2 regions of the Mesorhizobium sp. C372A genome follow, and region 2 is predicted to be linked to the other one. Evidence: predicted binding sites of a transcription regulator. Region 2 holds the regulator's gene; the other holds the start of a gene.

What was found. Region 2 encodes LexA, which represses DNA repair genes until DNA is damaged. Its sites were predicted from a motif close to TGTTCNNNNTGTGTTCNG; they were not measured.
Region 1: the regulator LexA is predicted to act here: its motif matches at 1,803-1,820, upstream of NLY42_RS10060 (helicase-related protein).

What each region holds. Positions count from the first base shown of each region.
Region 1 covers NZ_CP100475.1:2,136,815-2,140,184, forward strand. Annotated here, with positions in the region: gene NLY42_RS10060 (helicase-related protein) at 1-1,647, opposite strand, end outside; gene phbB (acetoacetyl-CoA reductase) at 2,341-3,066, opposite strand; gene NLY42_RS10070 (acetyl-CoA C-acetyltransferase) at 3,196-3,370, opposite strand, start outside.
Region 2 covers NZ_CP100475.1:4,636,506-4,639,875, forward strand. Annotated here, with positions in the region: gene NLY42_RS22255 (GntR family transcriptional regulator) at 1-537, shown strand, start outside; gene lexA (transcriptional repressor LexA) at 743-1,525, shown strand; gene NLY42_RS22265 (ComEC/Rec2 family competence protein) at 1,519-3,370, opposite strand, start outside.

The DNA of each region.
Region 1 (3,370 bases), 2.5 Mb from region 2:
ACGCGCCTCGAACTCGGCGGCCAGCGCTTTTTGCGCTGCCGTACGCACGGCCTTGGCGTCTTCGCCGCCGGCGCTCTGATCGGCGGTGAAGCGGAACCCTTGCAACTCGCCGACATGATGGCCTTCGACAAGGACGGTTCCGGTAGGACTGATTTCGGCTTCAGGCATTGTATTTTCTCTAAGGCGCCGCATGAGGACGGAAGTCCTGCGGTCTACAAACCGTTTCGTCAACCGCTCATGCAGCGCATCCGACAATCTGTCTTCGATTTCGCGCGTCTTTTCCCGCCAGTGTGCCTGATCGGCCAGCCAGCCCGGCCGGTTGGACACGAATGTCCAGGTGCGTATCTGGGCAATTCTGTGCGACAGCGTGTCGATATCGCCTTCGGTGGTGTCGGCGCGGCGCACCTGCTCGGCCATGTAGTTCTCGTCGACATGGCCGTGTTTGGCGAGGTCGGTGTAGATAGAAGCGATCAGGTCGGAGTGCTGGGCCGGCGCGATCTTGCGGTAGTCCGGCAACGCGCAGGCTTCCCACAGCAGCGCGACGCGCTTGGCATTGGTAGCCAGCGCGCGGATGTCCTCGTCGCGGGAGAGATGTTCGAGCGCCTGCGCATCGACCGCCGGCAGCGCGCGCGTCAGGCCTTCGACCGGCGCGTTGGCCTCGATCGAGCGCTTCAGCGCGTCGAGGCTGGCGAAGTCGAAATGCGCGGTGCGCCATTGCAGCACCTTCACCGGATCGAACTCGTGCCCCTCGATGCGCTTGACCAGTTCCTCGTCCAGCGGATCGACCTGGCCGGTGACGCCGAAGGTGCCGTCGCGCAGATGCCGGCCGGCGCGGCCGGCGATCTGGCCGAGCTCGGCCGCCGTCAGGTTGCGGTACTGGTAGCCGTCGAATTTGCGGTTCTGGGCGAAGGCGACATGATCGAGATCAAGGTTGAGGCCCATGCCGATGGCGTCGGTGGCGACGAGATAGTCGACGTCGCCTGCCTGGAACATTGCCACCTGGGCGTTGCGGGTGCGGGGCGACAGCGCGCCGAGCACGACCGCCGCTCCTCCTTGCTGGCGGCGGATCAGCTCAGCGATGGCATAGACCTCGTCGGCGGAGAAGGCGACGATGGCCGTACGCCGCGGCAGGCGGGTCAATTTCTTCGAACCGGCATAGGCCAGGTGCGACAGGCGAGGGCGCGTCACCACCGAGACGCCTCTCAGCAGCTTTTGCAGGATGCCATGCATGGTGGCCGCGCCGAGCAGCAGCGTTTCCTGGCGGCCGCGTAGGTGCAGGATACGGTCGGTGAAGATGTGGCCGCGCTCGAGGTCGCCGGCGAGCTGCACCTCGTCGATGGCGACGAAGGCAACGTCGGTCTCGCGCGGCATGGCTTCGACGGTGCAGACCGAATATTTCGCGCCGGGCGGCTGGATTTTTTCCTCGCCGGTGATGAGCGCCACCTTGTGGGCGCCGACCTTTTCGCAGACGCGGGCATAGACCTCGCGCGCCAGAAGGCGGAGCGGCAGGCCGATAATGCCGCTCTCATGCGCCACCATGCGCTCGATGGCGAGATGGGTCTTGCCGGTGTTGGTCGGACCCAGCACGGCAGTCACGTCGCGGCCCGACAGGATCAGCGGCTCGGTGTGTTTCGGCTGGATGTTCATCGGCCTGGAGATGAGGCTTTCTGCATCGTGTTGTCGGGAGCGCGCCTCGCGTGGCGCGTATGACAGGCGACACATAGGGATTTCAGGCGCGAAGCGAAAGCGGAATGTTCCGGCCGGCAATCCCACGGTTCGTCTTTGAGGTCTCAATTAACAGTTGGAACGAGTCTGGAACGAATCGGCGACGAATCAGTGACTCCGGTAGATTCAGCTTTTGTTCACGGCTACATGTGGATTTTGCGAGCCTGAGTCTCACCATATGCTGAATCGCGGAAACTGGCCCGATTCCTGCAAGGCGACCATTGGCGTTAACCTTTGCCGGTGGGGCATCGTCGTGATCCGATACGCCTCGGCCAACATTATGAAATTGTTGAATTTTCTTAATCGGCCTTAACCAGTTTCCGGTGGTTTTCGGCCTTGGTCGTTAACGTTCCGCTCAAAGCCGGAACGAATGGGTGACGAATCAGCGATGGCGGGATTTTCCTGGTTTGTTCACCCCAACATGTTGTGTTATCCACAGCTTGCCCACCGAGAATTCACAGCTTGCGAACCGGGTTTGCACAGGGCGCCTGGAAATCGTTAATCTTCGCGTGCCGGAACGGGTCAATGTCTCGCGCGCAGCCCGGGAACATCGCCGGCCGGCGATGAAAAAACGGGCCATAAGCCGGCCCGTCCTACCGGGCGAAATGCTGTCGTTCAGGCGAAATACTGGCCGCCATTGGCTGTGATGGTCGAACCGGTGATGAAGCCGGCGTCTTCGGAAGCGAGGAAGACGACGCAACGCGCGATCTCTTCCGGTTCGCCGAGGCGGCCGACCGGAATCTGCGGGATGATGCGTTCATTCAGCACCTTCTCGTCGATCGCCTTGACCATCTCGGTGGCGATGTAGCCGGGGCAGATGACATTGACTGTGATGCCCGCGCGCGCGCCCTCCTGCGCCAGCGCCTTCGAGAAGCCGATGTCGCCGGCCTTTGCGGCGGAATAGTTGACTTGGCCGGCCTGGCCTTTCTGGCCGTTGATGGAGGAAATGGTGATGACGCGGCCGAATTTGCGGTCGCGCATGCCGCCCCACAGCGGATGCGTCATGTTGAAGACCCCAGACAGATTGGTGTCGATGACTTCCTTCCACTGCTCGCGCGTGAGCTTGTGGAACATGGCGTCGCGGGTAATGCCGGCATTGTTGACCAGCACCGAGACCGGGCCGAGATCGGCCTCGACCTGTTTGATTCCGGCGGCACAGGCGTCGTAGTCGGCGACCGACCATTTGTAGGCCTTGATGCCGGTTTGTGCGCTGAACTTCCCCGCTGCCTCGTCATTGCCGGCATAGTTGGCTGCAACGGTGTAACCGGCATTCTTCAGGCCGATCGATATGGCGGCGCCGATGCCGCGCGATCCACCGGTGACGAGCGCTACTTTGGTCATTGAAAGTTCTTCCTCCCTTTGGTCGGAAGAAGGGAATAGGGAGTAGGGAGTAGCGAGTAGGGATCGATATCCCGCCGCGCTGCTCCTTCTTCCCCATTCACTACTCCCTATTCACTACTCACTTCTCTTTCACAGCGCTTCCACGCACAGAGCGACGCCCATGCCGCCGCCGATGCACAGCGTGGCAAGGCCCTTCTTGGCGCCGCGGCGGCGCATCTCGAAAACCAGCGTGTTGAAGACGCGGGCGCCCGACGCGCCGATCGGATGGCCGATGGCGATGGCGCCGCCATTGACGTTGACGATC
Region 2 (3,370 bases):
GCGGAGCTCGAGGATTTGGCGCGTGCGCGGCTGGTGGTCGAACTGCCCCTGCTGGTGGAATCGATCGAGAAGGGCGACCGTGAGTGGGAAGACGCGGTCGTTGCCGCCCACTATCGTCTCTCACGGTGCGGGTCTGTTCTCGACGATCCATCGGATGATGCGGTCGACGCGTGGTACGAAAAACACGATGCCTTCCATGCGGCGCTGCTCAGTGCCGCGACATCCAGCTGGCTGCTGCGCTTCAATGCGACGATTTCCGACCAATTGCATCGCCATCACCGCTTTCTGGGTCTGGCCCCGACGCTGCGCGCCGCCGCCGGCCGCACGGATGGCCACCGGAAGGCCGTGGCGGCCCTGCGCGACGCCGTGGCGATCGAACACCATACCGCCCTGATGGAAGCGGCCCTCGATCGCGACGTCGAACGTGCGAAAACTCTGATGACCGCTCACATCGGCTACACGCTGCAGGTCTATGCCCAGAGTGAACCCGGCGCGGATGCTGCGCAGCCCCGTCCGAAAAGGAAGCGGCGATCGTAGCCGACGACGCAGGGCACCTTGTCTTTGTTTCACCCCGTTGCCGGCCAACGACTACGAGCGCCGCTCGCGGTGCCGAACGTTACGCTGAACAAAACGTCAACACATTCATTAAACTTTAAAAGGTTGCGGAACACAACTGGAACAGATAGTGTTTGTTCTGGGTTTGTTTTTTCTGATTCTGGTTTCAGAACCCCTGGGGGCCGCGATGCTGACGCGCAAACAACATGAGCTTCTGATGTTCATCCATGAACGCCTGAAGGAGAGCGGAATCCCGCCGTCCTTCGATGAGATGAAGGAAGCGCTTGACCTCGCCTCCAAGTCCGGCATCCACCGCCTGATCACGGCGCTTGAGGAGCGCGGTTTCATTCGCCGGCTGCCGAACCGGGCGCGCGCGCTGGAAGTGCTGCGGCTGCCCGACTCGATCGCACCAGGCCTCAATGCGGCGAGGAAGTTTTCGCCGAGCGTCATTCAGGGCAGTCTTGGTCAAACCGGCCAAGGGCAAGGCGGCCAAGGACAAGGCGCGATGGGCCAAGGCGGTCTCGGCCGCCAGATCAGGCCGGGCTCGCCGTCGCGTTCGATGTCTGCCGGCAATGACGATGCCGTTTCCTCGATTTCAATCCCGGTGATGGGACGCATCGCCGCCGGCGTGCCGATCGACGCCATCCAGCATCAGACCCATTCGATCTCGGTGCCGCCCGACATGATCATGGGCGGTGAACACTACGCGCTCGAGGTCAAGGGCGATTCGATGATCGAGGCCGGCATTTTCGATGGCGACACGGTCATCATCCGCAATGCCGACACAGCCAGCCCCGGCGAGATCGTGGTGGCGTTGGTCGACGATGAGGAAGCGACCCTGAAACGCTTCCGCCGCAAGGGCGCCTCGATCGCCCTGGAAGCCGCCAACCCGGCCTACGAGACCCGCATTTTTGGACCGGACAGGGTGAAGGTGCAGGGCAAGCTTGTCGGATTGATCCGGCGCTACTGAGCCGGCTTGGGTTTGTACTTTTCACGCTGGTTGTAAGGCGGCAGGCCGCGCGCTTCGCGGGAGAAGCGGCGTTGCTCGTGCCAGGGGCGATACGGCTTGTCGACGGCGAAGCGGATGGTTGGCGCTGCAGCTGCCGATTGCGGATCGAAGAAGACGGCGGCGCTGCCGTCGCGGGCCAGCTGTTTCTTCGTCACGACCAGCACCAGCGGGTCGCGGCACGGATTGTAGGCCGTGGCGTCATCGATGACGATCAGGCTAGCGAAGGCACAGGCCGGCCGCGCCGTCTTGCGGTCTTTCGCAAGCGCTACAATGGCTCCGGAAGGGTGCCGGGCGATACAGAGATCGCCGGTGCAATAGAAGGGCGAGCCGGGCGGCAGATCGAGCGGATCGAGATCGAACCGCGTATCTGTTGCCTCGAAAATCTCAGGTGGGATAATGGTTTCGGCCCGCAGCGCCCGTTTCCAATTGTCCGTGGTGAATTCGTTGGAGCGTTCGCGGTTGAGGGCGAGTTCGCCGCCACCGATCGGCATGGCCACCAGATGCGCATCCTCGGATATGAGCACGTCTGGCGTAAGCACCTGCGGCACCGTCAACAGGCCGGCCAGCGCGAAAGGCACGGCCGCCAACCTGAGCCAGGTGGTGGCCATGGTGGCGATGACGAGGGCGACCGCCACTAACAGCACCGAGCGGATGGAGATCAGCCCGACGGCGTCGACCGGCGAGCGCTCGGAAATCCAGGCCGATATAGCGATCATCGCCATCAGACCTTTGCCCATCACATAGAGGAACGGCCCGTCGGCGCCGAACGGCATCGCCAGTGCGCTGAGCACGGCAAAGGGCATGACGATCAACGAAACAATCGGCATCACGGCCAGATTGGCGATCAGGCTGAGCGGCGACACACGCTGAAAATGCCAGATGGCGAACAGCAAGGTTGCACTGCCGGCGATGATCGAGGTCATTGCGAGGCCGCCCATGGCCAGCGCGAATTTTCGCGACAGGAAGCCGACGAAGGAGCGCTTTGCCGGCGGCGTTCTCACCTTGTCGGCGCGGTAATCGGCCCAGCCGGCATAGGCGCCGACAAGGGCGGCAGTGGCGGCAAACGACATCTGGAAGCTGGGACCGACCACCTCGTGCGGCGACACCAGGATGACGGCAATGGCGGAGATCGCCAGATTGCGCATGGTGAGTGCGGCGCGATCAAACAGCACGGCGACAAGCATGACCGCCAGCATGATGAAGCTGCGCTCGGCGGCAACCACGACGCCTGAAATAACGAGATAGGCGGCGATCGAGACAAGCGCTGCCGCGGCCGCATATTTCTTCACCGGCCGGCGCGAAGAGAAATCGGGAAACAGCGCAAAGGCGCCACGCAGCAACGCCATGATGGTGCCGGCAACCAGCGCCATGTGCAGGCCGGAGATGGAGATGATGTGGTAGATGCCGGTGCGCCGCATCGCTTCGTTGACCTCGTCCGGGATGCCGGCGCGCACCCCGACAATCAACGCCGCGGCAATCTCGCCTTCGGCGCCACCGATCTTGCCCCTGATATGGTCGGCAATGTTTTCGCGCGCGTTCTCGATTGCCGAGGAGAGCCATGCGGTCAGCGGCGGCGGTCCCTGCGTAGCAATGGTTTTCGGATTGCCGAGAAAGAAGCCGCTGCCGCCGATACCGGTGAAATAGCTGTCGAAGGAGAAATCGTAGCTCTCCGGCCGCACCGGACCGGTCGGCGGCAACAGCCTGGCATAGCCGGTGATCAGGGAGCCGGCGGTCATATCGGCGGGAACGGTCCGCGCCGAGAGCCTGACCCGCTCCGGGGCGTAGCGCAGCTCGGGGTAAGCGGTC